One region of the Exiguobacterium sp. JMULE1 genome, then DNA from elsewhere that is predicted to be linked to it. Evidence: a T-box and tRNA genes for the amino acid it is inferred to sense, from the RefSeq annotation. Region 1 holds a T-box; the other holds one or more tRNA genes.
The links. The T-box of region 1 lies ahead of leuS (leucine--tRNA ligase). A T-box ahead of a tRNA ligase gene usually reads a tRNA of that ligase, here a tRNA-Leu.

Region 1 (16,419 bases):
CCTTTAATGCGATCTATGTCGCACAAAACGTCGGTGTAGCGCTCGGGACAGCAGTCAGTGGTCAAATCGCTGCCTTTTCGATTCAGTACATCTTCATCGCCAATCTCGTCCTCTACATCGCCTTTGCCATCATTTTGTTAGTCGGTTTATCCTGGATTCAGGCACCAGCGCGGATGCATGCGGCACATGACGAGATCGAAACGACACGCACACCCCTTGCGCGCGGTGCGGCACGGACGATGTTGCTCGTCTCGATCGGGTATGCCTTACTTTGGTTCGTTTATGTGCAATGGCAAGGAACCTTTGCCGTACACACGAAATCGCTCGGTGTCACGATTTCCGAGTACTCGATTCTTTGGACGATCAACGGAGCACTCATCGTGTTCGCACAACCTTTATTAACACCAATTCTCCGGTGGTTTGGAGATGACTTGAAGCGACAATTGATGACCGGTACAGGAATCTTCCTCTTGTCTTATCTGATCGTTCCGTTCGCAGGCGGCTTCAAGATGTTCCTCGTCGCGATGATCATTTTGACGATTGGTGAGATGTTCATCTGGCCAGCGGTTCCTGCTATGGCGGCGAGACTCGCGCCAATCGGAAAAGAAGGAGAGTTCCAGGGATACGTCAATATTGCCGCTTCAGCGGGACGGATGATCAGTCCGACCGTCGGAGGGTTGATCTACGATTTATCCGGTATGTCAGCGGTCTTCTTGACATTGATTGGATTGATTCTGTTAGCAGGCGTCGTATTCCTTCGTGCCATTCCTAAAATCACATCATGAGCATCATCTGTAAGACAGCGGACATTAGATTCGCTGTCTTTTTTTTACATCATTAATGCGCTAATTATAAAACAAATCATTATTAATATGGAATATTTCGGCAAAGAAACGGGTACTTTCTAATCAAGAACTTGAAAAGAAAGTTCATGTGAACGTTGCTTCTTTTTGACTGGAGGTGCACGAATGGAAAGGTGTCAATTCATCACAGATGCCGCAACTTGGACGACACACGTACAGCAACAGCCTCTTGATATCTTCTACAGTCACCAATACGTCACGCTTAACGCTAGACCGTCTGAGCAAGCGGTGTTATTCCGTTATGAAGGTCATGCGGGAACACTGTTCTATCCCTTTTTAAAGCGTCGGATTTTTGATACGCCTTATTCAGATCTCATCACGCCGTATGGCTACGGCGGACCGGAAATCGTCGGTCGCTTAACCGCAACTGAAATGCAGCATGCACGTCTATCGTTTGAAAGGTGGGCGGAGCAAGAATCGGTCGTCTCGGAAATGATTCGCTTTAATCCGTTGACGGGCAATGAACGACTCATGCGTAACTGGACGGAAGCTTCTTTCATCCGTCATACGACGAGCATTGATTTGCGCCCCTCACTAGAAGAAATCATGCAGACGTTCCATAAGAAAACGAGAAGTATGATTCGTAAATCGCTCGCTTCACCGTTAACCGTTAGAACAGGAACACGAGACGATTTATCTGTTTTTTTGGCGTTGTATCATGAAACGATGGACCGGAAGAATGCTTCGGCTCATTACTATTTTACGGCGAGTTATTTTGAGCAATTATTTGAAGCGAATCCACTCTGTGAGCCATTGTTACTGATTGCGGAAATCGACGGAAAACCTGTTGGTGGATACTTCGTATTGCTCGGAAAAGAATATGCCCACGGTCATTTGATTGGTTGTAAGCGGGACGAAGCGAAGATGTTCCCAAATCAACGACTTGAGTACGAAGCGATTCTTCAGGCGAAAGCACGCGGTCTCGTCGAACAACATCTCGGAGGTGGATATCAAGAACGGGATAGTCTCTTTGAGAGTAAATGCCGTTACACCGGGTACCGTTTATTTGAGTATCATCAAGGAAAATCGATTCTTCAACCAGCCATATACGATCAGTTGTGTATACGATACGGGTCAGATGCTAATTCGGATTATTTTCCGGCTTACCGACAAACCAGTGTCCAAATGGCGACAAGTTAAACAGTAACTAAATGAAGAAGGTGAAACGACTACATCGTGTAGTCGTTTTTTTGATATGCTGAAATCATGATAGATCAATTGAGGGGGATGTGTCTTGAAAAAACGAGGTCTTATTTTTGATATGGATGGGGTCATCTTAGATAGTGAAATCCGCTACTTTGAGGTCCACCAGCAGATGTTCAAAACGTTATCGATTCCGCTCGATCCGGTTCAGTATGCGACATTCATGGGGAAAACAGGAGATGAGATGTGGGAAGAACTTGTCGCGCAACACGAGCTCCCAGAAACAGCGAGTGCTTTACTTGAGGAAGAACATCGCTTGTTTCAAATTCATGCAAAACCAGAGGCGTGTGGTTTAAAAGAGGGAGTCAAACAAGTCATCGAACAAGCGACGTCTCTTGGTTACGATATCGGGATCGCTTCTTCGAGTTCGCTTCAAAAAATCGAACGCGTCATCCGTCATTACGAGCTTCCAATCACGCATTACGTCAGTGGGGAAGAAGTCGTGCGTTCGAAGCCGGATCCTGCGATTTTTCGACTTGCGGCATCACGAATCGGGCACGCACCTGAGAATTGTCTCGTCATTGAAGACGCTGCAAACGGGATGATCGGCGCAAAAGCAGCAGGTATGGAAGTGATTGCGCTTCTTGATGACCGGATGCCAGCGCAACGCTTAGAACAAGCAGATCATATTGCGCGATCGCATGCGGAAATCGAGGAAATTTTACGGAAGCGTTGACGCTTGAGGAAGAAACAGATTACACTAGGAAAAGATAGTCAAATGCATGGAACTGAAGTAGTAGGGGAAAGGTGCCGTCAAGAGAGCTGGTGGAAGGTGCGAACCAGTCGGTAACAACCGTGAACTCGTCAGGGAGCACGATTCGTGAAGTCGTAGTAGCGAATCCGGTCCTTCACACCGTTATCTGTGAATCAAGCGGTCTGTCATAGACAGACAACGTGGGTGGTACCGCGGAAGCCAAACCGGTCTTTCGTCCCTATTCCTAGGGGCGGAGGACCGGTTTTTTTTAGATTAGAGGAGGAAAAGACATGCCGTACAATCATCGCGAAATTGAACCAAAATGGCAGGCGCGTTGGGATCAAGACAACGCCTTCGTCACGACAGAAGATCCAGAAAAAGAAGGGTTTTATGCCCTTGATATGTTCCCGTATCCGTCAGGTGCCGGACTCCACGTTGGACACCCGGAAGGCTACACAGCAACGGACATCCTCGCACGGATGAAACGGATGCAAGGATACAACGTCTTGCACCCAATGGGTTGGGATGCATTCGGGTTACCAGCAGAACAATACGCCCTCGATACAGGGAATGACCCACGTGAATTCACAGCGAAAAACATCGAGACGTTCAAGCGTCAGTTGAAAGAACTTGGATTCTCCTATGACTGGGATCGTGAAATCAACACGACGGATCCGAAGTACTACAAATGGACACAGTGGATCTTTACGAAGTTGTATGAAAAAGGACTTGCGTTCGTGGACGAAGTCGCGGTCAACTGGTGCCCGGCACTTGGAACCGTTCTTGCGAATGAAGAAGTCATCGACGGATTATCTGAACGCGGAAATCATCCGGTCGTGCGTGTTCCGATGCGTCAGTGGGTCTTGAAAATCACGGAATATGCGGATCGTCTTCTTGAAGATCTCGATGACCTCGATTGGCCGGATTCTGTTAAAGAGATGCAACGGAACTGGATCGGGAAATCAGAAGGTGCTGAGATCGATTTCACGATTGATGGACATAAAAAACAAGTTACGGTCTTTACGACACGTCCGGACACAATCTTTGGTGCGACGTACCTCGTGCTTGCGCCGGAGCATCCATTCGTAGCTGACATCACGACAGCGGATCACAAGGAAGCCGTCGATACGTACATTTCGCAAGTCCAAACGAAGTCAGACCTCGAACGGACGGATTTAGCGAAGGAAAAAACAGGCGTCTTCACGGGTGCTTTCGCCGTCAATCCAATCTCAGGTGATCGTCTTCCGATCTGGATCGCTGATTATGTCCTTGCTTCTTATGGAACGGGTGCAATCATGGCAGTTCCAGGACACGATGAGCGCGACCATGAATTCGCGAAACAATTCGACTTGCCAATCGTTGAGGTCGTCGCGGGTGGAAACGTCGATGAAGCAGCCTATACAGGAGAGGGCGAACACGTCAACTCGCATATGCTTGATGGTCTTGGAAAACAAGAAGCAATCGAGACGATGATTGCTGAACTCGAAACGAATCAAGTCGGACGCAAGAAAATCACGTATCGTCTCCGCGACTGGTTGTTCAGTCGTCAACGGTATTGGGGTGAGCCAATCCCAGTCGTTCATATGGAAGATGGTTCGATGAAGACGCTTAGCCAAGAGGAATTACCGCTCGAACTTCCAATCATTCCGGAGATCAAGCCGTCTGGTACAGGCGAATCACCACTTGCGCTTGCGGAAGACTGGTTGGATTATACGGATCCTGAAACAGGAATGAAAGGGCGTCGCGAGACGAATACGATGCCACAATGGGGCGGAAGCTGCTGGTATTATCTTCGTTTCATCGATCCGCACAATGAAGAGGCGATCGCGGATCCAGAAAAATTAAAATACTGGCTTCCAGTCGATATTTACATCGGTGGTGCGGAACACGCCGTTCTCCACTTATTGTATGCACGCTTCTGGCATAAAGTCTTGTATGATGCAGGCGTCGTGCCAACAAAAGAACCATTCCAGAAGTTATACAACCAAGGGATGATTCTTGGAGAGAACAACGAGAAAATGTCGAAATCACGCGGTAACGTCATCAATCCGGATGAAATCGTTAAATCGCATGGTGCGGATACGTTACGCTTGTATGAAATGTTCATGGGTCCACTCGATGCATCAGTTGCCTGGTCTGAGAACGGACTTGACGGTGCGCGTCGTTTCCTCGATCGTGTCTGGCGCTTGTTCGAACGGACAGCAGACATTCAAGATGTCACAGAAGTCGATGCTGACTTCGAACGGACATACCACCAGACGGTCAAGAAGGTTACGGAAGACTTCGCGAACATCCAGTTCAACACCGGAATTTCGCAACTCATGGTCTTCGTCAACGAAGCAAACAAACAGCCGGTGCTTCCGCGTCACTTCCTTCGTGGATTCATCCAATTGTTAACACCAGTTGCACCGCACCTTGGTGAGGAACTCTGGGAACAACTTGGATTTGAAGAGACATTGACGTATGCGGCATGGCCAACATTCGATGAATCGAAACTCGTCAGCGATACGATGGAATTCGTCATTCAAGTGAACGGAAAAGTTCGCTCGAAAATCGAAATCAACATCGACGCGACAAAAGAAGAAATCGAGGCACTTGCCTTTGCCGACGAAAAGACACAAGAATGGATCGGCGACAAGACGGTTCGAAAAGTCATCGTCGTACCGAAAAAACTCATCAATATCGTCGCGAACTAAGTCATGACCCCTTCCGTTCACTTGATACGAATGGAAGGGGTTTCTTCATTTCCGTCGCAAGTCCGCTTTTTTTTTGAACGTCCTTCTGATACACTGAATCAGAAACCGAGAAAGAAAGGCGATTACCATCAATGAAACGATCTTATATAGTCTATACAACGATTTTTGCCGTCGTTTCGGGTTTGATTCTTTGTGTACTGCTCGTCTTCTCAAAACCAGAGACGATGTCGCGTATTCAGGAAACGTTCGCGAAAATCGAGACGCAATCGAAGCATCAGGCAGCTGTCAAACAGGTGCCGACGAAAACGCCTTCAGCCATTCCGAATCCGGAAGAACCATTAATTAAGAATGTCCAGCAGATGTTATATGATGATTCCATCGGGTCGTACCTCGTCGTCACAGACGATTATCGTTTCTTTGAAATTAGTGGAACAGGTGAGAGGATCAATGCCTCCTTCCAATTAGAAGAAGGGAAATTACTTCTTTCTGGCCTCGATGGCATGACACTCGTTGACGGAGAGACCGTCGCTTTATTGACATCGAATCAGATTCTCGTGACAATCACGCGAAAAGATGGTGTCTGGAGCGAAGAAAAACGTGAAAAAGTACAGGGGACGACGATTCGAGACAGTTTCCATGGGCTTGGATATGATTCGAAGAAAAAGGAATTCTATACGATCAATCATATCCGTGCAATCGGACGTGTGGAATTGACTCGTTTCGCCATGAAAGAGGATAAAATTAAGATTGATCCAGATGCGTCGGAAAAGAAAAAACGCGCTTTAAAGAAAAAGCAAAAGCCGCCGTATTTATCGATCGTAGAACGAAGTAAAATTGAACCGGCGAATGGGATGCGAAGTGATGCGAAGAAAGTATTCGAATCCGACTTCCGACCAATTGGTCTTGCGGAACGACAAGGACGCATCTACACACTTGATTCAGAAGCACTCTATCTCTATTCGATTGATCAGAAAGATCAGACGATCACGGGAGAGACGGCAAGTCCAAAGGTCTATGGTTCAAAAGGGATTTTCGTACAGGATAATGAATTGTTTGCCTTAGTCGAGACAGATAAGTTTTCGAGCCGATCGTTCACACCGATTGACTGATGCATAAAAAGAAAAGACCCGATTCTTCTGATTAACACAGACGAATCGGGTCTTGTTCATATTAAGAGACAGTGTCACGTGCCATTTCTGCAGCGTGGCTACCGGCGCAATGACCCGTCACGAACGCGGCTGTAATGTTGTATCCACCCGTATAGCCGTGAATATCAAGAATTTCACCAGCGAAGAATAACCGTTCGGCTTTTTTTGACATCATTGTTTTTGGATCAATCTCTTTGATCGAGACGCCGCCACCCGTGACGAAGGCTTTATCGAAATCGAGCGTTCCCGTTGCTCTGAGTGGGAATCGTTTCAATTGTTGGAGGAAGTCCGTCCAGTCTTGTTTCTTCACTTGTGTACAGACTTCATCGCCAAAGCCGATTCGAGCGAATAGGAGTTCAAGCAACCGTTCTGGTACGAAACCACGAAGAGCATTGCGGACTGTTTTCTTCGGATTTGCGGCAATGGCTGCTTGGAAACGTTCCGTTAAGGCACCGAGGGATTCGTCCGGGAAGAGATCAATCGATAGATGAACGATCGTTTCTTTCGAACGTTTGCGTTCTTTGATCGTATATTGGCTACACCGTAAAGCAATCGGACCACTTAAACCGAAGTGTGTGAACAGTAGATCACCTGTATGTGTCTTGATCGCCTTATCTTTTTTACCGTGGACCGTTAGAGCGACGTCACGCAGCGACAGCCCTTGTAATGTTTTTTCGTGAATGAACGTATCACCTAACAGAATCGGAACTTCCGTTGGGAAGAGTTCCGTGATCGTGTGACCCGCTTTTTCAGCCCACGGATAGCCGTCACCCGTTGAACCGGTATGCGGAACAGATTGACCACCGACCGCGACGATACAACTTTTCGCTTCAAGACGCATGCCATTCTCTAATATGACAGCTGCAAAAGAACCATCCGGATGGAAATCGAGCGTAGCGACTTGCGCATCCGTTTGAATCTCGGCACCATGCGCGCGGATTTGATCGATCAATACACGAACGACATCCGCTGCCTTATCTGAGACAGGGAACATCCGACCGTTGTCCTCTTCTTTAAGTGCGACGCCAAATCCTTCGAAGAGTTCGATGATCGATTCATTGTTGAATTGAGAGAAGGCGCTATATAAGAAACGTCCGTTTCCCGGGATCGACTGGACGAGCTCGTCGAGTGGTTTTCGATTCGTGACGTTACAGCGTCCGCCGCCAGAGATTGCGAGCTTCCTTCCTAATTTATTCCCTTTATCGAGCAGGAGTGTTCGAGCTCCAGCTTGTAAGGAGGCGAGCGTTGCCATCAAGCCGCTCGGTCCGCCCCCGATTACGATTACATCGTACATATGGTCACCTCATTCATAGAATTCTGCTTGTTTCACTTTAGCAGAAGTTGCGACTGTAAACAAACCGTCTCTTTCAATTCCAGAAAGACAGCGGTATAATGATTTGCAATTGTGTACGAGAGAACTTGTATAATGAGACAGTCATGATTAGAGTGTCGAGTTTAAAAATTAGAAAGCGTGAGGGATGTTACCATGTCCACAGTCAACAATAAACAGTCCACTTCTCCCGGTAATGCGGGATTCGTTCGTGGGACGATGCTCCTATCCGGTGCGTCACTGATTTCCCGCGCACTAGGTTTGATCTACCTCTTTCCATTCCAGTTCATGGTCGGTGCTACAGGTATCATGTTTTATACGTATGCCTACAACTATTACACGATCATGATTGGTGTCGCGACAGCGGGAATTCCCGTTGCCGTCTCAAAATTCGTCGCCAAGTATAATGCGCTTGGGGAATACGATACGAGTGAGCGATTGTATCGATCGGGTTTGAAAATCATGTCCTTGACCGGCGTTGTTTCTTTTCTCGCCTTATTCTTCCTCGCTCCGTATTTAGCCCACCGAGCGATTCCGGGTGGGGACGTCGATTCAGCGGCATACGTCGATGCCGTCACGATGACGATTCGAGGAGTCAGTTTTGCTTTACTCTTGATTCCGCCGATGAGTATGACGCGTGGATACTTCCAAGGATATCAATCGATGGGACCGACCGCGATTTCACAAATTTTAGAACAAATCGTCCGAATCATTTTCTTGCTCGCAGGAGTCAGCATCGCCATCTATCTCTTTGATTCTGGGGTAGCATGGGCAGCGACGATTGCAACATTCAGCGCATTTATTGGAGCAATCGGAAGTATAGTCGTTCTGATTTACTATTTCCGTAAACGTGCGAGTGGATTACGAGAACTCCGTGCAACTCAAACCGTCCGTTCGCCGGATCGCCCGTTAACGGATTTGTACAAAGAGTTGTTAGCCTATGCGATTCCAATCGTCATGGTAGGCGTTTCGACGCCGCTTTATCAAGTCATCGACCAGAATACGATGAATGCAGCATTACAAAGTATCGGTTATACACTCGAAGCGGCCGGAAACGCGACTGCCTATCTGATTGCGGATAGTCATAAGATCGTCTTGATTCCGGTGTCGGTCGCAACAGGATTGTCGTTGTCGGCAACTCCACTGTTGACAGCTTCCTTTACGCAAGGCGATATGCGGAAAGTACGGGCTCAAATCTCACAGATTTATCAACTCGTTTTCTTCGTGACGATTCCGGCAGTCGTCGGGATGATTCTCCTTAGTGAAGAAACGTTCCATGTGCTCTTCCCGAAAGATCAAGCGGCCTGGGTCTATTTATTAAGTTATGCGCCGAGTGCATTGTTCCTTGCCTTGTATTCTGTTACGGCAGCCGTCCTTCAAGGGATTAACCGTCAGTACTTCACGATCATCGCAACACTTGCTGGACTACTTGCGAAGTATCTCTTGAATGCGCCGTTGATTCATTTGACGGGTGATGGAACGGGTGCTGGTTATGCGACGATCATTGGTTATCTCGTTGCGACGGGATTGATGTTCTTCCGGATCACACAAACGGTGAAGTTCCCATTCAGTACGGTCTTGCGCCGGACATCTTTGATTCTAATCATCAGTGCATTGATGGGAGCAGGTGTTGCACTCGTGAAGTGGGGCATGGTGTCCTTCTTACCAGAGACGACATGGGCATCTCTGTTGATCCTGATCATTGGTGCGGCAGTTGGAATCGTGATTTTCGCTGGACTCTCGATTTGGAGTGGATTAGCAGAAGTCGTATTAGGACGTAAAATTTCATTGAAACGAGGACGAGGTCATGCGTCTAGATAAACTATTATCCAACATGGGGGCAGGCTCCCGAAAAGAAGTAAAACTTTTGCTCAAGGCAGGGGCAATTCAAGTCGATGGTGAGATCGTTCGTGATCCGAAACAACATGTCGATGTCGAGTCACAACAGGTTCTGATGTACGGCGAACCGGTCACGTATCAAAAATACATCTACTTGATGATGAATAAACCACCGGGTGTCATTAGTGCGACGGAGGATAAACGAGATGAGACCGTCATCGATCTGTTGTTTGAAGACGTGACGTATTTCAAACCGTTTCCGGTCGGACGACTTGATAAGGATACAGAAGGTTTGTTGTTACTGACAAACGATGGAGCGTTCAATCATGCCTTGATGTCTCCGAAAAAACACGTTGAAAAAACGTATTACGCGGAAGTGACAGGTGTATTGACGCAAGAAGACGTCGAGGCAATTGCGGCAGGCGTCACCTTAGAAGACGGTTATCAGGCAAAGCCAGGAAAACTCGTCATCTTATCGACGACAGAAACAGATTCAACGCTTGAATTGACGATCACGGAAGGGAAGTTCCATCAAGTCAAACGGATGATGCTTGCCCTAGGTAAAGAGGTCACGTTCTTGAAACGGCGCTCGATTGGTCGTTTAGAGCTTGATTCGGCACTTGCACTCGGGGACTACCGTGAACTGACACAAGAGGAATTGTCGTTATTTGATTGGCAACCTGAATAAGCAAAGCAAAAAGGCGGTGGAATGAATGTACATTCCATCGCCTTTTATTGTGGGATTTAATTATTGATTACGTAGTGCTTCTGCGATCGGATAAGGACCGCTGAGTACTTCGAATACACGAGATTGTGTCGGATGATCAATCAAGTGAACGAACAGCGCTGCCACATCGTCACGAGACACCTTACGATCTTCGTATGAATCAAAATGCTCTTTCGTTTCAACAGTACCTGTTGGGTCATCGTAGCTGAGCGGACCAGGACGGACGATTGTATAGTTGAGTCCACTTTCTTTGAGGTGAGCGTCTGCTGCTGCTTTCGATTCAAGATACACTTTTAGTTCGCCTTTCGGTTCTTCCGTACCGACTGAACTGAGCATCAGGAAACGATCGATCCCGTTGGCTTTTGCTGCATCGATGACTTTGATCGCACCTTCCTGATCGACGGCGCGTGTCAATTCGTCCGATGCGCCACCAGCACCCGCTGCAAAGATGACGACGTCCGCGTTACTGATGACGCCACTGACATCCTTCGTCAAATCCCCAAGTCTGACTTCAGATGCGCCGAGTGCAATCAAATCGTTGATTTGATTTTCTTCCCGTACGACCGCGATCGCTTGGTGATCTCCTTGTTTAGCGATCAATTCGACCATCTTGCGTCCTGTCGTTCCGTTTGCTCCAATGATTAAAATATTCATTCTCATCATCTCCTTCTCCCAATAGCTATACCCTACGTTTTAAAAAAGATAACAAAAAAAGACGCGAAGAATCGCGTCATCGAAAGATATACATAGTGAAACAGTGGATCAACCCGCTTGCTTTTGTTTCTTACTCGACGTCCATGTACCGCGTCGAGGGCTCACAATGAGATTGTTGTATTCAAGCACGTTCAAATCCCGCTGGACGGTCCTTGAAGTGATGCCAAACTCTTCAACCAACTCTGCTGTCGTAGTAGCTCCGTTCTCTTGGATGTAGAGATAGATCGATTTAATCCGGGTCAACATACGGTCTGTAGAATCTTTCATTGGTATAACCACTCCCCCAATGGATAGAATAGTGTTCTAAAGCTTCGGGTGACAAAAGACAATGCAATATCCAGTTGTTTCGCCTTTAGTATAACGTTTTGATATTAAAATGCAAGTAATTTAACCGAACGTTTTCATAAAAAATATATTCAAATGGTTTGTAAAGTCGATAATTTAGGTTTTATTTTAGATTAATGTTCGTCATTTCAATAAATAAAAAAGAAAACAGAATTTGGATGTTCGTATCTGAACGAATATTCGCTATACTAGGAAGGTGTATAGGAAACGAATCCAAAACCCGTAATGAAGGAGCGAAATCAGATGGTGAATTGGAAAGAGGAAGTACTCGCACGTCGCGAGGACTTATTAGAAGATTTAAAAGAATTATTACGGATTCCGAGTGTACTCGACGAATCCACGATCGAAGAGGGCGCGCCGTTTGGTCATGAAGTCAAACGTGCCCTCGATTGGATGCTCGCGACAGGGGAACGCGATGGGTTCACGACAAAAAATGTCGATGGGTATGCAGGACATTTGGAATATGGTCAAGGGGAAGAGTTACTCGGTATTCTTTGTCACTTAGACGTCGTACCAGCTGGTGGCGATCACTGGACATACGGTCCATTCAACCCGACGCTTGTAGATGGAAAACTGTATGCACGTGGAGCAATCGATGATAAAGGACCGACGATGGCAGCTTATTACGCTTTGAAAATCGTCAAAGAACTTGGCTTACCACTCTCGAAGCGCATCCGTCTGATTGCAGGAGGGGATGAGGAGAGTGAATGGCGTTGTGTCAATCATTACTTCAAACATGAAGAGATGCCCACACTTGGTTTTGCACCAGATGCCGACTTCCCGATCATCAATGCGGAAAAAGGACTCTATGATGGGTTATTGATTCAAGGGAAACCAGCGCAAGCATCTGATACAGGCTACCATCTCGTTCGTTTTGAAGGTGGCGAACGTCCGAACATGGTTCCAGGTCATGCCCAAGCGCTTCTTCGTGTCGTCGAAGTAGGAACGCTTGAGACGGATTTCCATGCTTATCTTGAAGAACAAGGTTTGACGGGAACAGTCAAGCAAGAAACGGAAGGTCTCATACTTGATGTCAATGGTGTCGCAGCCCATGCGATGGAGCCGGACAATGGTAAAAATGCTGCTTTACATTTGGCACGTTTCCTCAATACGCTTCACTTGGATTATAACGGTCGTCGTTACATTCAACTCGTGACGCATATGTTCCGGGATTCTCGCGGTGTAGCGATGGGTGTCGCTGCTTCAGACGAGACAGGTGACTTAACGATCAATGGCGGTGTATTCCGTTACGCCGAAGAGCAAGGAACGGCATCAATCAATATCCGTTACCCGTATACAGCAGACTTCACGGAACGTTTGCAAATCATCAAGGAAGCCGCGGCAGGATATGGTTTTGAATTGCAGACGCGGACGCACATGACACCGCACCATGTTGATCCAAACCATGAATTGATCAAGACGCTAAGTGCCGTCTATGAGCGCCATACGAACCAATCAGCTGATCTGATAGCAATTGGTGGCGGCACATATGCGCGTTCATTGACGGCGGGAGTTGCTTTTGGTCCAGTCTTCCCGGGTGGTCCTGAAGTTGCTCACCAAGTCGATGAATATGTTGATTTTGATGAACTATTGCTTGCTGTCGCAATCTATGCAGAAGCGATTTATGAGCTCGCAAAATAATGATTGATGATCCCCGCATCGTAAAGATGGGGGGATTGCTTCTTGAAAGGAAGTTCCGTGTGAAAAATCGTCAAACCTATCATTTCCAAGCCTTATATTTCTTTATTTTCTTTGGACAAGGAGCACTCATTCCGTATCTCGCGCTTTATTTCTCAAACGACGCGTTCGGACTGTCGGCTTCAGAGATTGGAACAATCGTTGCGATTGGACCGATTCTCTCCATTTTCCTACAACCTGTTTGGGGAATCGCGGCGGACCGACTCGGAAAACCGAAACGACTCTTGCTCGTCGCGATGCTTGCTGCCGGTATTTTTACACTCAGTTACTTATTGACGTCTGCTTATCTACTTTTATTATTGATTTCTTGCGTTTGGGCGTTGTTCCAGTGCGCGCATATTCCGCTCGTGGATACATTAGCGATCGAGTACACGCGAAAGCGTAAAGTGGATTACGGCGCTTTACGTCTTTTTGGCTCAGCAGGGTTCGCTTTAGCTGTTTTCATTCTTGGGCAAATCACTGAGGGTGGCGGACTAAATCTGATTTTTTATGCAACCGGTGCAGCATGGGTTCTCGGTTTCCTTGTGCTGATCGGTATTGAAGAGACGGGCAGCGTCCATGTTTCACATCAGCAACCCGTACCGTTAAAACAACTCTTCTCGAATCGACGCTTCTTGTTGTTCCTAGCAGGGGGGAGTTTGATCTTCGGACCCATCTTCGCCAACAATTATTACTTTGGCAGTTACGTCACGATTCGTGGCGAGACGACGGCACTCGTCGGAACATTATTCTTCGTCGCCGTTCTGTGCGAAATTCCGTTCATGCGCATCGCCTCGCGTCTGTTATTACGATTCGGAGCGATTCCGGTTCTTGTATTCGTTTCCTTGTTGTCGGCTGCGCGGACGGCGATGATTGCTTTAGAACTTCCAATCGTCATGCTGTGGGTATTATCTGCGATGCAAGGAATGATCGTTGGTCTGTTGATCCCTGTCGCCTTAGATTATGTGCGATCTCTCGTTCCAGAGACGATGGTCGCAACAGCCGTCAGTACATATATGGCGACGACGACGGGACTCGCGACAGCGTTGTTTAATCTGATGAGTGGTTTTGTACTCGAGGAGAGTACAATCTATACCGTCTTTTGGGTATATACAAGTAGTAGTATCCTAGGCGCGATTCTGTATGGTATCAGTGGTCGTATGAAGGAGTGAGCGCGACGATGAGACAAGAACGACACTTTTTCATTGCTTTGCCAATCCCTTCTAAAGATTTGGCAAATCTTGCTGAACGGTTATCGCTACCTGAGTACTTTCGTAACGTCTATACGTTAGAAGAGTATCATCTAACACTTCGTTTTTTCGGTCCATTGGAGGAAAAAGAACAGCAGTCGTGGAAACAGCAGTTACAGCAGATCGCGCGTACGATGGAACCGTTCGTGCTACGATTCGATCGTTTGATCACGTTCGGTCGGGATGAACGACCACGCGTCGTAGGATTTGGAACGGAATCGGAAGAATTGTTTCAATTAGTGGAACAGATTGATCCGAATTCGACCAGACCATTCGTTCCGCATGTCACGATCGCGAAAAAGTGGCGCGCTGAGGCAGCCGAATGGAAGACGAGTCCGATCCGATCAATAGAGTGGACTGTTCGTGAACTCGTTCTATTTGAAGTACGACCAGAGGTTTCACCGCGATATGAGCCGGTTTATCGGATTCATCTAGGTGAAGAGGAATGAGGTGATCCCCATCGCAATTTTGATGAAACTATATGACTTAGATAGTCGATTTGAAAAAAATCCGCTAGAGATGACGAAACGATTTGTTGAACACCAGGCACTTGATTATACGAACGTTTATCGCAAATGGGAGACAGGAGAATTGTTTCCAGGGGAGACGCTTATCCGTCCGAAGAAGTGGTGGCAAGTGATGAAAAAAAGTGAAGTCATTCAACTTCCGGGTAAACAATTATCTCGAAGAGCGTTTGATAAATGGTACAAAAAACGTCTCGAGTTACAAAAACTCTTGAACGTCGCTGGCGGAGCAGGGGAGGAGGACATTTGGCGGATTCCATTAAAACGTCATTTAGACTTCTATCAGATGTTGCATCTACTAAATGAACAATATGCGATGTTTTATCGGGCGGTCATTCACTATCAAGTCGGAGAAGTCGAGTTGAGTCCATTTGTCGTCGGTCCGTCCGCGATCTATATCATGGAATGGCTCGATGGTGAAGAGAGTATTTATCATATTCGACGAGATAAGTTGTGGCGGGAACAACCGTTCAAAGCATCTGTGAAACAGATTTTGAACCCGAATATCAGTTTAAAACGAACGGAAGACATTTTGCATACGATTCTTGGACGAGATTACGATTTACCGATCGAACGGGTCATCTTAGCTCCAAGTGGTTATTTTGATAAGATTCCAAAAGAAACGACGACGACGTATGTCAATAAAGTGGATTTTCCTAAATGGTTGAATCGTATGAATGGGAATGCGACTCATACAAAAGCTGCTCAAATGCGTGTGTGTGAAAAAATCCTAAAGGAAACCGTATCGATTTCGTTTCAAATGGCGATCCAAAGTGAGGAACAGTCACGCATTCAAGAGTAAGGGAGGGAGCGACGGCATTGTCGTTGCGAAAGAGATGACAAACCAAGAAGTAGCGATACCAGTGATCCGGGCGGAGTTCTCATCGTTCCAAAGCATCCGAGTCGAGGTCGAAGGCAATCCGTCAATCCACTGGTCGCTTGAATGTGATGGACAATCACTTGCGATCCAGCAAGTCGAAACACACCGTGAGGAACAACTGGTGATTTATGAATTGACGGTTCTGGAACCGGTCGAGCTCGAATGCCGATATGAGGTGTTCGGAGCAGGGAGGTCGATTCGCGTCGTTCCTGACCGGTTAGTCCGGACGGAAGCGTTCGAGCGCAAGTACCGTTACGAAGGGAAGCTCGGTGTCTGGGAAGAAAAGGGTACATTTCACTTTGCTGTTTGGTCACCGGTCGCAGAACGGATCATGTGTGTCGTGTACGATCAAGATGAACGGTTGCTCGGAAAGTACGAAATGGAGCGACACGAGCAAGGTGCTTATCATCTTCAACTGGAACAAGATATCGCAGAGTGCTGGTATCGGTATGAAGTGACGACATACCTTGGCACACAAGAGGTCGTTGATCCGTACGCTAGTGCGATATCGGAGAATGGTCGATACGGT
Region 2 (16,419 bases), 560 kb from region 1:
CGACCCGTTCGAGATGAGGTGTCCGACGATTGTGTCGAGCAATGGCACCATCGCGTCAAGTCCTTCAATCGAGAAGCGTTTTTGACCGACGTATGTTTTGTGCAAGTATTTTTCGAAGAGGTCCGTTTCAGCTAAGCGTTTGAACAACTGTTTCTTTTGTTCAGCATCTAGCGTCGCTGTCAAAGCACCTTGCTCGATTTTCTGACGGAGCCATTTCTTTTCATCGAGATCGTCGACATGCTGGAACTCAACTGCGGCTGCTCCCGTGTACTGCGCTTTTAAATGTTCGATGCCTTCAAATGCGTCCTGTACACCAGTTGGTGGTTCAGGACAGACGAGTGAGACTGGCATTTTTCGAAGATCTGCTTCTGTCAATCCGTACTGACTCAATTCGAATAATCCTGTTTCTCGCGGATGGTCCTTCAGCGGATAGATATCCGCCGCAAGATGTCCTTTTGCACGAATTTGTTCCGCTAAACGATTCGCCGCAAGATATTTTTCGAAATCTCCTGTCTCGACTTGCATCGGTACAACTGGTTCCGTCACGGGTGCACCATGCTCTTCGAAATAAGCACGTGTCTCCTCATCAACGGATGTTTTGTCTTCTAAAAAACGCTCGTACAATTCAATGATGTAGCCAAGGTTTGGTCCATAGAATGCTTGTTGATCTTGCTCGTGGCCTGCCATGTACGGTTCCCCCCGTTTCTATATTTCTCCCCACACATCCAGTGGATACTCGATGTGTTTCCAGCCCTCTACCTGTTAGCGCTTTCAAAAGGAATTGCATGAATAAAACGCTGAACGTCATGAGAAGGAATGATCGTGTCATTCTTCCATGAAAGTGCCTTCGTTACTATATTACTACTCTTTTCCTGTGTGTGCATTTCGAATTCCCAAATTCTTGCGCTTAAATGTATAAGTTTTTCTTATGAGCGCTTAGCCAGTTATTTATGATTCGTCAAAAAACCGGCGTATCCGCATTTAGATACGCCGGTTCCATCATAAGACTTTACTAAGGAACGATTGCGTCCGTTCGTGTTGTGGAGAATCAAACAATGCTTGTGGCACGTTCTCTTCGACGATATAGCCACCATCCATGAATAAGACGCGATCTCCAACCTCTCGAGCAAATCCCATCTCATGGGTCACGACGACCATCGTCATGCCTTCAAGGGCAAGCTGTTTCATGACGGCAAGCACGTCACCGACCATTTCCGGGTCAAGCGCTGACGTTGGCTCATCAAACAACATGATTTTCGGATTCATCGCAAGCGCGCGGGCAATAGCGACCCGCTGTTTTTGACCTCCAGATAATTCACCTGGATAATTATCCGCTTTTTCACGTAATCCGACTTTATCGAGTAGTTCAAGTGCCCGCTGTTTCGCCTGTTCTTTATCCGATTTACGCACTTTAATCGGTGCGAGCGTGACGTTTTCTAGCACGGTCTTATGTGGGAAGAGATTAAAATGTTGAAAGACCATCCCGACTTCTTCCCGGACCTTGTTGATATCGACCTTTGGACTCGTAATGTCGAAATCATCGACGATGACCGTGCCACCCGTGATCTCTTCCAATCGATTCAAACAGCGTAAAAACGTACTTTTCCCAGATCCCGACGGACCGATGACACAAACGACTTCTTTTTCTGCAATCGAGACGTTGATGTCTTTTAAGACTTCATTCGAACCGAAGGATTTTTTTAAGTTCTTCACTTCAATGATACTCATCGTAATGTAAACCTCCGTTCCAAGAACTTCGCCACTAAGGACAAGAGATAAATGATGACGAAGTACATCAATCCGACGACAGACCAGACGATAAATGGTTCGAACGTCGTCGATTGCTGAACCTGACCTTGTTGCGTCAAGTCAGCGATTCCGATGATCGACAGCAACGATGTATCTTTTAAGCTGATGATCGATTGGTTCGTAATCGTTGGTAACATCCGTCGGAATGCTTGCGGTAAGATGATCTGTACCATCGTTTGACGCCCTGTCATCCCGAGTGAACGCGCAGCTTCTGTTTGTCCTTTATCAATCGACTGGATACCAGCTCGAATGATCTCCGCAAAATAAGCACCGGCATTGATTGCGACCGTCAGTATCCCTGCATACATCCGGTCCATCGATAACCATTCGAGCGAATTGAGTCCAAAATAGATGAAGAATAACTGAACGATGAATGGCGTTCCGCGAATGACATCAATATAGACAATTGCGATCCCGTTTAAGATTTTTGATGGTGATAACCGCATCAATGCGACGACTAAGCCAATCAGAAAGCCGACGATGACCGCGATGATGAAAATATACAATGTGACTTGAAGCCCTTCCAAGAAAAATGGAAATGCGGTTTTGACCACTTCCATTGGCTATCCCACTCCCTTATCGCCTTGCGACTTATTTCAGATACGTGTCAACGATTTTATCGTATTCACCGTTTTCTTTCAGATTCGCAAGCCCTTTGTTGATTTTCTTCATCAGATCCTCGTTCTCACCTTTTAAGACAGCGATTCCGTAGTTGTCCCCGTTGAGACGGTCTCCGACAAGTTTTAATCCAAGGTTTTGTTGTTTGTTTGCATATGAGATGACAGGATAATCTTCAATCAAAGCAGCAGCGTTACCATTCTTCACTTCTTGGAACATCGCTGGACTGTCATTGAACTGTGTGACTGTAAAGCCCAGTTTATCTGCGTTATCCGTTGCATATTTCGCACCCGTCGTTCCCTTTTTGACGGCTACTTTTTTCCCTTTTAAATCGTTGACAGATTTAATACCATTCTCATCTTCTTTGACGACTAGAATAAGACCAGCTTTGAAGTATGGATCCGAGAATGTGACGACTTTCTTCCGTTCTGGCGTAATACTCATACCGGCAATGGCAACGTCCAATTGATTTGCTTGAAGTGCCGGAATGATGCCGCTAAAGTCCATCGCCTCAAATTGAATCTTGAAGTTCTGATCCTTCGCGATTGCTTTCATGAGATCGATGTCGATTCCTTTGTACGTATCCCCGTCTTTATATTCGAATGGTGGATACGTGACGTCAATGCCGACCTTATAAGTCTTTCCTTCAGACGACTCTTCTTCTTTCGAACCGATGCTACATGCACCAAGTACGAGAACACAGCTCATCAAGAGCGCTAGCAAGATACTCCCTTTTTTCATGTTTGTTTCCCCTCTCCTATGTGTTAAAGATTGTCTACTTCACTTAGTACTTTCCCTGAAGAGTACCCTCTTTAAAACGTATTTTACCAGAAAAATTCTAAAAAGATAAATATTTCTGAATTTTTATTCGTTGTAATCGTTTTCTATTCAGCAATAAAAAAAGGGCAACCCCCTGCTGGGATTGCCTCCTTCAATCATTTATGCCGCCGAGAGGACTTGAACCTCCACGGTGTTGCCACCACTAGATTCTGAGTCTAGCGCGTCTACCAGTTCCGCCACGACGACGTTGATTTATGATATTAATATAGCGGGTAAAGAACGGAGTTGTCAATCATTTCGCAAGATGTTGCGAACGAACTTCTCGACGACATCATCATACAATGCTGGATCCTCAAAATAGGCCATCGCATGAGCGGCATTTGGAATGACGACGAGCTCTTTTTCCGTTGGACAAGCTTCATACAGCTCATACACCATGTCTGTCGGTACGAATGTATCCGCCCCACCATGGATGAACAAAATCGGTACTTGTGCCTTTTTGACCTGTTTCAGCGCAGATGCTTCACGGAACGTATAACCAGCCTTTAGCTTCGTCAATACGCTCGTCATGCCTAAGAACGGAAAGTGTGGTAGACGGTACATCCGCTTCATCTGATACGCAAGGACTGCATTAACGGACGTATAGGCACAATCAGAAATGATTCCTTTGATTTGTGGTGGGAGTTGTTCGCCACTCGTCATCAATACGGTCGCCCCTCCCATCGATACGCCATGCAGGAATAGTTTCGCCTCCTGTCCGATCCGTTCAATCAGATAGTTCGACCAACTGAGACAATCTTCCCGATCATGCCATCCGAATCCGATGTAGTGACCGTCACTCATTCCGTGTCCACGATTATCGGGCATCATGACATGGAAACCGGCCTGATGGTACAGATAGGCGAATCCGGCTAAATCCGTTCCGACGCCTCCGTACCCGTGCACGAGAATGACGATCCGATTTGACGGAACAGGTGACGGAAGAAAATGCCCGCGTAACGTTAAACCGTCTTTCGCTTCAATCTCGATCCGCTCAAGCGGTTGCTCCTTGATCCATGTCTGACCAGGTTGCATCAATCGGACCATCTCGTCACTTAGATCTCGATTATTCGATAAGAATGGCTTTGGATTCGTAGCGATTGCCATCTCGTAAAAATAATAACTCGCTGCTACTAATCCGGATCCGATGACTCCGATTCCAATTTTTGTTCTGCGACGCATCTGCCCCACTCCTTCTTTCCGTTATAACTCGATCTTCAGTTGAGCAGCATGGTCATCCTCTTCATCCTGCAAGACTTGTTGACGTAATCGCTGTTCTTGTTGCTGACGCCGGTAGGCAAATTCTTGGACGAGCTCTGTACCCGTGAATCCATCTTCTACGAGTTCGCTCAATAAATCTGTTTCTGTCTCGACGACCTCCCCCGGACGTCGCATGACGAGAACATCTCCGACTTGTGCAATCAGCAATTCATCTTCTAGACGAAGTGCATCGTAAAATGGTTCCGGTAACGTCATCCGACGTGTCTCCGGATTGATATGGACGCGTTTATAAACGCCTAATGCTTGAAACTTACGACGTGCCATTGCGTGCTCTCCTTTTTAGTTGAACGTCAGATCGATTCGTGAATCTTTTCCTTGAATACGAACCGTACCCGTCGCTCCATTGATTAACGTCACCTGCGGCGGCTGATGACCGATGTCAAGATCGTATAAGACTGGTAAGCCTGTCTCATCCGCTAGATATTGATACACGTTTAGCCATGTCAGGTCTTCTGTAATCCTTGCAGACGTGCGCCCGAATAAAAAGCCAGCCGCATGGTTGAACCAGCCAGCATACGCCATTTGTCGCAGCGTCCGGTGCACCTCTGCCGAATTCGCTTCAGACACCTCAAAGTACCAGAGTATCGGTTCTCCGTTGATCTCTTCACGCTGGAAACGCTGCACATCTCCATACGGTGTCCCAATCAGATGGCGAATCGTCTCTAGGCACCCACCAAGTATACGTCCGGTCACTTCTGTTCGCTCATCAAGTGCTTTCCATTCCGTCGCTTCCGTTAGCTGAAATAACGAACCTGCTGGACGTTCTTCATCAGTCCATTTGGATTGATAACGATCGGAAGCCCACTGTGTAACGGTTCCTCCAGTTGGCGTCGCAAGTACTCGTCGCCAGGCACTTGTCGTCTCGTCCCATTCTTCACTTCGAAGCTCAACGAAATTCGGACCATGTGCTGTTGCAATTCCCGTCTGAAGCGTCAGACTGAGCAATAGCGTACTGATATCGGAATAGCCAAGCAACCATTTTGTTTGGTAAGTAGCTAGCGTCAACTCAGGTAAAAGATCAATGGCGCGTTCCCCGCCAAATGGCGGGATGACGGCATCAATCGTCTCATCCGTCATCATGCGGTTCAATTCTTCGGCCCGTTGTTTAGCCGGTGCACTCTCAGCATGTTGATGCGACCAAATCGTTTCGCCTAAACGGACGTTCATTTGTCGTGCTTGTACCTGTTCAACTGCTCGTTCGACCCATTCCTGTTGCTGTTCACTTAATCCGGAGGAGGGCGCCGTCACTCCGATCGTTTGACCTGTCCAACCTAAAAATGGATATTTCATGGTGACCCCCTATAATGTCATAGTGTGAAACTATCTTCTCGTCAAAATATGAGTTCATTATACCGTTCTTATGCCGCATTACCAACTTTTATCCTGTTCGAACGTCGTGATACGAACAAAAAACACGATTCCGTACGAGCGACCTGAATGAACAAGTCACCTCGACGAAACCGTGTTTGATTCCTTAGCTTGATGCTGATAGTTCAGCGTATTCCTCTTGCGTGAACGCACGGGAGCGTGTCAAAAAACGTTTCCCTTCGACACCTTCAAGAGAGAACATTCCGCCTCGACCATCCACGACATCAATGATGAGTTGCGTATGTTTCCAGTACTCATATTGATCTTCATGAATATAAAACGGACAACCACCGATCTCTCCCAGTTTTTTATCCTGATCTCCCAGGAATAGATCACCCTGCGCAAAACACATCGGGGAACTGCCATCGCAACAACCACCAGATTGATGAAACATCAACGGACCGTGTTTTTCTCTCAACTGGTCGATTAACTCTAGACAAGCTGCTGTCGCCTGAACACGTTCCACCATTTGCATCCACGTCCTTTCCGACTTAGAAGAAACCGAGTTTATTCGGGTTGTAGCTAACGAGTAGGTTTTTCGTCCGTTGGTAATGGTTGAGCATCATCTTATGGTTTTCACGTCCGATCCCTGACATTTTGTAACCACCAAACGCCGCGTGAGCTGGATATTGGTGATAACAGTTCGTCCAGACACGTCCTGCTTCGATTGCACGACCAAACCGGTAAGCACGGTTCATATCGCGTGTCCAGACGCCGGCACCAAGACCATATAACGTATCATTCGCAATTTCGAGTGCTTCTTCTTCCGTTTTGAATGTCGTGACCGATAGAACCGGTCCGAAAATTTCTTCTTGGAAGATTCGCATCTTGTTATGCCCTTTGAAGATCGTTGGTTGGATGTAATATCCTTCGGCAAGATCCCCTTCAAGCATGTTACGCTCTCCACCGATGAGACACTCTGCGCCTTCCGACTTACCGATTTCAAGATATGAAAGGATTTTCTCCATCTGTTCGTTCGAAGCTTGAGCCCCCATCATGACGTCCGAATCAAGAGGATTTCCGATCTTGATGGCTTTGACACGCTCAAGAACACGTTCCATGAACGGCTCGTAAATTGATTCTTGAATCAAGGCACGCGACGGACACGTACAGACTTCTCCTTGGTTCAACGCAAACATCAGTAATCCTTCGATTGCTTTATCGAAGAAAGCATCATCTGCCTGCATGATATCTTCGAAGAAGATGTTCGGTGATTTCCCACCGAGCTCGAGGGTGACCGGAATCAAGTTTTGCGATGCGTACTGCATGATCAAACGTCCTGTCGTTGTCTCACCCGTAAAGGCGATTTTGGCAATCCGTTTGCTCGACGCGAGCGGTTTCCCTGCTTCAAGACCAAAACCGTTGACGATGTTAAGAACACCCGGTGGGAGTAAATCCTCAATGAGCTCAACGAGTACCATGATGCTCGCTGGTGTTTGTTCTGCTGGTTTTAAGACGACACAGTTTCCTGCTGCGAGAGCCGGTGCCAGCTTCCAGACAGCCATCAGGAGAGGGAAGTTCCACGGAATGATTTGACCAACGACGCCAAGTGGCTCATGGAAGTGGTACGCTACCGTGTCTTGATCGAGTTCGCCGACCGAACCTTCTTGGGCACGGATGACGCCGGCGAAATAACGGAAGTGATCGATTGCGAGCGGTAGATCGGCGTTGAGTGTCTCACGGACCGCTTTCCCGTTCTCAAGTGTCTCTGCATAAGCGAGCATCTCAAGGTTTTCTTCCATCCGATTCGCGATTTTATTTAAAATGTTTGAGCGTTCCGTTACAGACGTTTTTCCCCATGCTTCTTTTGCCGCGTGTGCTGCATCAAGAGCCAGTTCGATGTCTTCCTTACCGGAACGAGCGACTTGGCACAATACTTTACCAGTGACAGGTGTGACATTATCAAAATATTCTCCCCCGACAGGTGCCGTCCACTTTCCATTGATGTAATTTTCATACCGTTCCTTGTACTGTACTTTTGACCCTTGCTTGTTCGGAATGTCATAAATCATGCGTTATTTCCTCCCTCAACTAAAATGGTCAAGCAGTGAGACGGATGCTTGTATGCGCTTACATTTTAATATAGGCTAAAACAGCCCCCTCGATACCATCGTACCAAAATTATATGAAAAGTCAAAAAATTCCGGTAAATATCTGTGATTTTTTTCTAGAAAAAACATCTCCATTTTCGGGAGATGTTTTGCCGGTCAAGACCGTGTCGGGTCAATTCCGTCTTCTTGGTCAGACGGTGTATCGGAACTACCGAAATCACTTACTTTCGAGAATCCATCCGTATCACCGTCGATGTCTTTCCCGCGGGCTGTAACAGATGGATCCAGTACATCTTCTTCACTTGGTCGCGAATTCGGATCGTTCTCGTTTTGTTCTGCTTCTTCTTTTGCATGCTCGATACATAATAGCGTTTCCGGAATGATATCAAGACGCTCAATCTCAATCTCTTTTCCACAGACCTTACAAATGCCATACGTTCCGTCCTCGATCGCTTTTAGGGCACGATCCACATCAGAGAGCATATCCTCTTGCATGTCCGTGATCGCTTGATCGCGTTCCCGTAAGAATAATTCATCGCCGGAATCGGCAGGATGATTATCGTAACTCGACAATTCACCTTCATCGTAATCGGTATCGCGTTGTTCGATGTTTGATGTCGTCTTTTCTTTTTCCTTTAATAATCGTTGCTTGAATTCTTCCGTCTGTTGTTTAGATAACATGATTGTTCGACTCCCCTTCGTTAGAACCTCTGTTAAGAATGTAGCCTATTCGAAGAAGAGTTAAACCATCACGAACACTTATAAGAACGAATTGATCCATGAAGATCACAGATAACCGTCATGCATTCATTCCCATCGTTAAAACAAATCTGATGTGATCGTCCGTTCTTGGATGTCGTGATGTCATCGATCCACAGTTGCGAAGCATCTGCCGAAGACAGCATCGCGATTTTGTCACGAATCATGAATAAATCAAACGGTAACAGATTCAAGGATTGAATCGTTAACCCATGTTTACGGAAAAGTGGATCAAGCTGGTATTGCGAGAGACTATATAAAGACTTTTCCGTCCCACCAATCAGTAGTTGAATCGAATGTGACGGTTCATGACTGTCGATTCGTTCCTTATGCAGGATGATTCGTCCTCGAACACCAGACTCATTGAATATTCGTTGCGTATCCTCTTGTGACAGTCGTGGTCCACCTTCCTTGACCTTTAAGACGATGTGGGCGAATTCCGCAAAATCCGGTTTTCCGATTTCAAGCGCTGGGATATGACGGACTTCTTCTCGTTCAATGATTTCAATCAAGTCACGCTCTACTTTGACACTGACCGTATCTGTTGAAAAGACACGAACGTCGATCACAAATTGATCAAGTACTGCATTTACTTCGATCGTGTACGTCAAATCAAGGTTTTTTTCTTGTTCAACCAATAGTCGATTCAAGATGAGTTGATGCAATAAATGGACTGGTGTACGTGAAGAAAATTGACTCGAATAAATCAAATGTTTTGGTCCGGTTCCTTTTGTTGCTTTTGGTCGTGCTCCGTTTAATCTATATACGTTCACTTTATAATTCAACATATTATCACCTTCTCTTACCTGAAAAATCGGAATAGAGATGTTCCGTTCATATAGCGTACAATGTATTTTAATCGCTAAATATTCGTTTTCGAATATTCCAAATTGAATATACAAATTGTAATCAAATTGTGATAGAAGATTTGCAAAAACTGATTATTTCGATGACGATGCGCTACGTGTTATTAGATATACAAAACCACCCTTCACGTAACGTGAAAGGTGGTGCGCACACTTATTCTCAAGCAATCGAATTGACTTGTTGTTGCATCGCTTCATAATGTTCGATGATTCGAGATCCAAGTGGATCCGTTGCTGACAGTTTTAGATATGCGTTTAACGCATCTTCAATTCCATGTTTCGTGATATATGCATTTAATTCAGAAGATTCTGAATCATTTGGATCGAAATAGGTCAGTGCTGCTGCGATTCCGCGCGCTAATCCATCTGCTTCAATCCCGCGCTCCATCAATTCCTTCGCTGGTTTGACGAGTCGGTCAGTTGGACTCAGTTTACGAATCGGTGAACGAGCGACACGAATGATTTCATCATGAATTCGCGGGTTTTCAAAGCGTTTCATATTCTTTTGGATATACGCACTATGGTCGACGGGGTTAAAGCCGTACTTTTCAAGTAACAACCACCCTGTTTCGTAAAGTGCTGTCTGGACACCACGACGGATGCGTGGATCCGTTAGACTTTCAGCGATTGTCTCTTTATGAAAGAGTGCTCCGAGGTACGAAGCGATCGCATGTCCCGTATTAACGGTGAACAGTTTCCGCTCGATGAACGGTTCGATGTTTTCGACATAGGTAACACCTTTAATCCGTGGATAGGCTTCCGGTAGTCCAGTCGTCTCAATCACCCATTCGAAGAATTCTTCCACTTCGACGTACAACGGGTCTTCATGATGCTGAAGCGGCACGATCCGGTCAACCGCTGCATTCGGGAAATACCAGTTCTCCGCTACCGTCTGATGTTTCGCTACCTCCGCTTGCAAGTGTTTTGACCCACCGATCATATTCTCACACGCAATGACGTAGACAGGTGTCTGTTGATCACGTTGACGTAACCCTTCCGCGATCAAAGGAGCTACTTTCGACAACAAGCTCGGACCGACAGCTGTCGTAATCACATCTGCATCGCGAATCGCTGCAATGACCTGATCCGGTTCAGACAAACTGTTGAGCGCCGTCACGCCGTCGACCCGTTCATGTCCTCCTTGTTCAGAGGCATAACCGACCTCATAGGTATGTCGTGCTTTTAATGCATCGACGACCGTCGTATTGACATCTACGAAACAGACTTCGTAACCCGTCTTGACGAGTTGTAAGCCGATGAAACCACGTCCAATGTTACCGGCACCAAAATGAATGGCTTTCATGCTTACACCTCCGCTGTCAATAAGGCAATGATTTCTTCTTTTGATTTCGCTGCCACGATACGCTCGACGTTCTCCTCATCGGAGCAAATGACTGCGATATTCGATAACAACTCGAGGTGTTCGTCCCCAACACCAGCGATACCGATGACGAGTCGTGCTTGTTCCGTTCCGAACGCTACGCCTTGCGGTACTTGTAGAATCGATAGCCCCGTTTTCTTGACTTGTGATTTAGCCGACTCTGTTCCGTGGGGAATTGCGACATGGTTGCCGATATAAACCGTTGATAAAGCGTGACGCTCCTGCATTGAATCGATATAACCCGCTTCGACATATCCATGGTCGACGAGGAGTTGACCGGCAGCCGTAATGGCTGCCGTCTCGTCTGCGAATTGTTGATCCAGTAATACGAGTTCCGGTGAAAGGTTCATTGTCGTTGTCATGTTTATTCCTCCTTGAATATCTCTATCTTTATTTTTAAGAAATCTTATTTCGTGCTGTTTCAATCTCATGAACGAGTTGGTCATAATAACCGGCATTCAAGAAATTATCGACTGATCGGTGTTCTGCCGTTGGAACCTGTTCCTTCGCTCGCTCCGTCAAATCACGATGCGTGATGATCAGTTCGGCGTTTTGCGGCAATTGACTGATTGACGTATTCGTTACCTTGATCGGTAAGCCCGCTTTGTTGATTTTATTGCGAAGGACGGATGCTCCCATCGCACTTGATCCCATACCAGCGTCACAAGCGAAAATGATATGTTCGACTTCCGCAAGTGGTTTAGCATCAGCTGAAACGAGTGTCGAGGCAATCGATTGTTTGCCTTTCATCGCACTGACGTTCGCGCTTGCTTCTTCAAGCGATGTCTCTTTTGCTTTGCTTGTTTTCAATAAGACAGTCGAGACAACGAATGTCACAGACGCTGAAACAAGGACACCGGCGATCAATCCGATGTAAGAGCCGCGGGATGCCATCGCAAGAACCGCAATGATACTACCTGGCGAAGCAGGTGCGACTAAACCGACATCAAATAGGACGAATGTGAGAATTCCACTCATACCACCTGCGATCATCGCAAGCAATAAGACCGGCTTCATCAAGACATACGGGAAGTAAATTTCGTGAATCCCACCGATGAACTGAATGAACGCGGCACCCGGTGCTGTTTTCTTTGCTGCACCAGAACCGAAGAACGAGTACGCGAGTAACAATCCGAGACCCGGACCCGGGTTAGCTTCGAGTAGGAACAGTACCGATTTTCCTGCTTCATTCACTTGATCGAGACCAAGTGGGCTTAAGATACCGTGGTTGATGGCGTTATTTAAGAACAAAATTTTCGCTGGTTCGATGAATAAACTAGCAAGCGGTAATAAGTGCGCACTGACGATTGCACCAACTGCTGCAGCCATGATGTCGTCAAGACCTGTCATGAGTGGTCCGAATAACTTGAACCCACCGAGCATCAACAAACCACCAATGATTCCGACCGAGAAATTGTTGACGAGCATCTCGAGACCCGGTTTGACTTTTCCTTCGATCAACTGATCGAACTTTTTGATGACGTATCCACCAAGTGGTCCCATGATCATGGCACCGAGGAACATCGGAATCTCTGTGCCGACGATGACCCCCATCGTCGCGAGCGTCCCGACGACACCCCCTCTGACGTCATGCATTAATTTCCCGCCTGTGTATCCGATCAGCAACGGTAAGAGATAGGTGATCGTCGGACCGACGAGTTCACCGAGTTCCTTATTTGGTGCCCATCCAGTTGGGATGAACAGTGCCGTGATGATCCCCCAGGCGATGAATGCACCGATGTTCGGCATGACCATACCGCTTAAAAAGCTTCCGAACCGTTGAACTTGTACACGGATGCCCCGTGCTCCATTTTGAGCTGTCGCCATTGTGTTAGCCTCCATTTCGTGTATGAGTTGATAAGATGATTGCTTTGCTATGACCTTATTGTAAGAGTACTGCAAGCGCTTACTCAATCTTTCCTAGTTCAGTCTTTGTCCAAGAAGTTGGACAGACTGGAAAGAAGCCTGCTTGACATAAAAAAATCCCTGTCACTTCAGGAATGGAGTGACAGGGATTTTTTCAAGTGTGACCGAGGAACTGATCAATGACCGTTCGAAACGTTCGATTCAATAGCAGACGAATCGTCTGTTCCTCCCCGAACTCGAATTGATCCATTTGTTCGGGACTCTCGATGATCGCAGCACTGATCGAACTGAGTAATTCAAGCAGTTCGTTCGAGGTCTCTTCCGGTGCGACCAAGACGAGGAGCCGTTCGACGGATTGTAACTGTTGATCCATTCCGAGCAAGTCGATCGGTTCAGGCAATTCAAAGATGAGGAATCCCCCTCGTTGAATCGTCGCATCGCGTCCGTGAAACAGCGCAAGCCGCGTTCCCGGAATACCAAGACCTGACATCTCATGACGACGTAGCAATTGTCCAGAGAGCGAAACAGCTGACTTCGCCAATCCTTGCTCGACCATGCGTGTACTGATCTCAAACAAGAGCGATTCAATCCCATCGCCCACCCGCTCTAACCGTTCCATTCGGAATCCGTCCGATACTTGAATGGACGACGCAACGAGCCGATGCAATTGCTCAAGTTCGAGCCATTCCGTTTTCGTCTTTCGCGGTGCCGGTTGAAAGGATTTAGGCAAGGCGAGAATTAATTTCCGAATCCGTTCGACCTCATCCTGAGGAAGCAATGGGTTGACGAGAAGATGTGGTGGACGAATGTCAGGCAATGGCACAGTCGACAATACAAAGTCGTACGAGTCGATTGGTAACCGTTCGATGCCAAACAGGGACGAGTTATCGATGTGCTCGAGTTCAGCGAATTCTTGCCGTAGCCGATTCATCAACAACTTCGAGGAACCGAGTCCAGCAGAGCAGACGACTAGAACACGATATGGGAGTTTTGGTGTCGGTTTGCTGAGAACGGCACCGAAATGCATGACCCAAAATGCTAAATCTACGTCTTCAAATGTCGCATCGGTGAAGATCGACAGTGCTGTTTGTTTGACCGCATCAAACAAGCGCGGATATTCCCGTTCGATTTGTTTGATGACATAGGACGGATTGACGCTATTTTGACGTGTGTACGATTGAATATGCGAGACGAGTCCGCGTTCTAGCGCGTGATCCTTCGTAAAGTTCGTTCCATATAATAAGGAGACATGCTCAATCAATCGTTTTACACGAAGGCGCGTGACGAGTTCCTCCGTATCTCCTGCGTCCGATTGAAAGAAAGCACGCAATTCTTCTGATAACCATTGGCGTTCGGCAATCGACAACGTGTCAGGTAAACGCTCTTCGACGCGTTCCACCCATTTGAGGATTTCGACCGGATACGCTTTTAACTCGTAACGCATCGGAAACTGATCTTTGCGTAACGCTTGTAAAGCTAAGCTGAGTGTCGCACGCATGATTTGTCGGTCATTGAGACGCCCTTCTTTCGTCAATGGCGCTATGACCGCGTACGCTTGATTGATCATCTCAAGCCAGGATGTTCGATTCATGCGTAACAGATGAGGTAATTGCCCGGCGTCGCCTTGTAACAACCGATAGAAAGCGAGAACATCCCATTGCGTAAAGATCAATGAAATCAGTAAACGGCGTTTGTTGATTTCTTCGCCGATGACTTCGGCACCAATACCTTTTTTGCGCTTGATTTCAAGGTCATATTGTAGAAACCATTCATCAATCCGTTCTAAATCCTGGCTAACGGTGCTCGGAGCCACATACATCGCATGGGCGATTGCCTGTAATTTGACCATCCCTTCTTCTTGTAGTAGCCGATACGCTAACTCGACTTGGCGATCTTCAGCGTTCGGTAATTGTTTATGTGACAATAAGAGTTGGTCCCGTAATGCATGTTTGGCTTCGTCCGTTCCCTCAATTAAGAGACCTCTGCCGCGAACATATGTCAAACGCAAATCATGATCTTCTAAAGACTGGGCAAGACGATCGCGTTCACGTTGAATCGTTCGTTCCGATGTCTCGAGCGTTTCCGCAATCTCTTGTATTTGAACAGGTTCCTCGCGTGATAAGAGGAAAAATAAGATATCATGTTCCCGTGGTGTAAATTCAGTCATGCAGCCTCACTCTTTTCTGCCAAGATTCGAGGATGACGTCATATGCAGTCGGATCAAGAATCCGATCGACTGGATGAACCGAACAATGTGTTTTCCATACGTGTCGATGGACGAGTTGCGTTTCTCCGATGATAAAAGCTGCTTGATCAGGTAGTTCTGCGATCCGACATGTCTTGACGTCTGTCGTAATACCACATTCAAGTAAGCGCTTTCTTAAAATCGTAGCCCCCATGATACTACTCGCCATTCCACTCTCGCATACGAAATAGATGATTTCTGAATTCATCTGTCATACCTCCTCTTCATTTTATAAGAATAGCAGAAATATTTTCGGTGTTTCACCTTGAAACAAAATCAATAGTTATTTTTGAACTGGCAGATTTCTTTGCCAAACACAAAAAAGCCTGGATTTCCGATGATGCCAGAAAATCCAGACGATGTGATTTAGCCTGTTTGTTGCATTGCTTTTAAATATTGTCCAACGGCTTCTGCTACTTCACGACCTTCGCGAATCGCCCAGACGATCAATGATTGACCACGTCTTGCGTCACCTGCGGCAAATACGCCTGGACGGTTCGTCGCGTAACGTGTCGTCTTGATTTTCCCACGTTCCGAGGCGACTGCTAAATGTTCGAGTACGTTCTCTTCGACACCACTGAATCCAATGGCAATCCAGACTTGATCGACTGGGAAGTAACGATCGCTCCCTTCGATCTCCTCAAAGATCACTGTACCCGATTCAGTTTTTGTTTTCGTCGTTTGAATCGTCCAGACACCGGTGACTTGACCCGATTCACTTGTTGTGAATCGCTTGATCGCGATCAAGTATTCACGAGGATCCCGACCGAATTGTTGCAACGCTTCTGCGTACCCATAATCGATGGAGTAGAGTGACGGTGTATCCGGCCACATGTTTCCTGTTGCACGCGTCGTACCCGGTTGTTCATGTTTACCGAATTGGACGACGGAGCGACAGCGTTGACGGAGTGCTGTTGCCACACAGTCCGCTCCGGTATCGCCTCCACCGATGACGAGAATATCTTTATCTTTCGCATCGTGATCAGCAGACAACGGTTCTTGCGAGAGCACGTGACGTGTCACCCCTGTCAAATAATCCATCGCATAACCAACCCCACGCGTTGGCGCATCCGTTAATTTGCGTGGTTCCGTCGCGCCGACACATAAGATAACGGCGTCATACTCCGCTTCAAGTGTCTCGAGAGTGATATCTGCACCGATCGTGACGTTCGTCCGGAAGTGGATCCCTTCTGCTTCAAGCAAATCAACACGGCGCTGTACGACCTCTTTATCAAGTTTCATGGCTGGTATACCGTACGTGAGTAATCCGCCAATCCGATCTTCCCGCTCGTAGACCGTCACTTGGTGACCGGCTTGATTCAGCTGATCGGCAGCCGCAAGACCGGCAGGACCAGA

Region 2: it has a tRNA-Leu gene. The T-box ahead of leuS (leucine--tRNA ligase) is inferred to sense a tRNA for this amino acid. The anticodon was not compared.

Annotation. Positions count from the first base shown of each region.
Region 1 covers NZ_SGWC01000002.1:2,239,176-2,255,594, reverse strand. Annotated here, with positions in the region: gene EXW93_RS12055 (MDR family MFS transporter) at 1-785, shown strand, start outside; gene EXW93_RS12050 (peptidoglycan bridge formation glycyltransferase FemA/FemB family protein) at 969-2,003, shown strand; gene EXW93_RS12045 (HAD family hydrolase) at 2,098-2,742, shown strand; T-box leader at 2,781-3,003, shown strand; gene leuS (leucine--tRNA ligase) at 3,051-5,456, shown strand; gene EXW93_RS12035 (hypothetical protein) at 5,588-6,565, shown strand; gene EXW93_RS12030 (BaiN/RdsA family NAD(P)/FAD-dependent oxidoreductase) at 6,627-7,898, opposite strand; gene EXW93_RS12025 (putative polysaccharide biosynthesis protein) at 8,091-9,755, shown strand; gene EXW93_RS12020 (pseudouridine synthase) at 9,742-10,461, shown strand; gene EXW93_RS12015 (SDR family oxidoreductase) at 10,522-11,154, opposite strand; gene EXW93_RS12010 (DeoR family transcriptional regulator) at 11,263-11,481, opposite strand; gene pepV (dipeptidase PepV) at 11,803-13,200, shown strand; gene EXW93_RS12000 (MFS transporter) at 13,260-14,408, shown strand; gene thpR (RNA 2',3'-cyclic phosphodiesterase) at 14,417-14,935, shown strand; gene EXW93_RS11990 (hypothetical protein) at 14,937-15,812, shown strand; gene pulA (type I pullulanase) at 15,784-16,419, shown strand, end outside.
Region 2 covers NZ_SGWC01000002.1:1,680,747-1,697,165, forward strand. Annotated here, with positions in the region: gene EXW93_RS09190 (2-oxoglutarate dehydrogenase E1 component) at 1-687, opposite strand, end outside; gene EXW93_RS09195 (amino acid ABC transporter ATP-binding protein) at 1,000-1,728, opposite strand; gene EXW93_RS09200 (amino acid ABC transporter permease) at 1,725-2,369, opposite strand; gene EXW93_RS09205 (transporter substrate-binding domain-containing protein) at 2,401-3,168, opposite strand; tRNA gene EXW93_RS09210 (tRNA-Leu) at 3,370-3,453, opposite strand; gene EXW93_RS09215 (alpha/beta hydrolase) at 3,496-4,428, opposite strand; gene EXW93_RS09220 (hypothetical protein) at 4,450-4,791, opposite strand; gene EXW93_RS09225 (S66 family peptidase) at 4,807-5,817, opposite strand; gene EXW93_RS09230 (DUF779 domain-containing protein) at 6,002-6,364, opposite strand; gene adh (aldehyde dehydrogenase) at 6,387-7,907, opposite strand; gene EXW93_RS09240 (TraR/DksA C4-type zinc finger protein) at 8,103-8,627, opposite strand; gene EXW93_RS09245 (hypothetical protein) at 8,696-9,493, opposite strand; gene EXW93_RS09250 (mannitol-1-phosphate 5-dehydrogenase) at 9,732-10,874, opposite strand; gene EXW93_RS09255 (PTS mannitol transporter subunit IIA) at 10,877-11,314, opposite strand; gene EXW93_RS09260 (PTS mannitol transporter subunit IIBC) at 11,349-12,779, opposite strand; gene EXW93_RS09265 (BglG family transcription antiterminator) at 12,973-14,985, opposite strand; gene EXW93_RS09270 (PTS sugar transporter subunit IIB) at 14,978-15,271, opposite strand; gene EXW93_RS09275 (glutamate synthase subunit beta) at 15,430-16,419, opposite strand, start outside.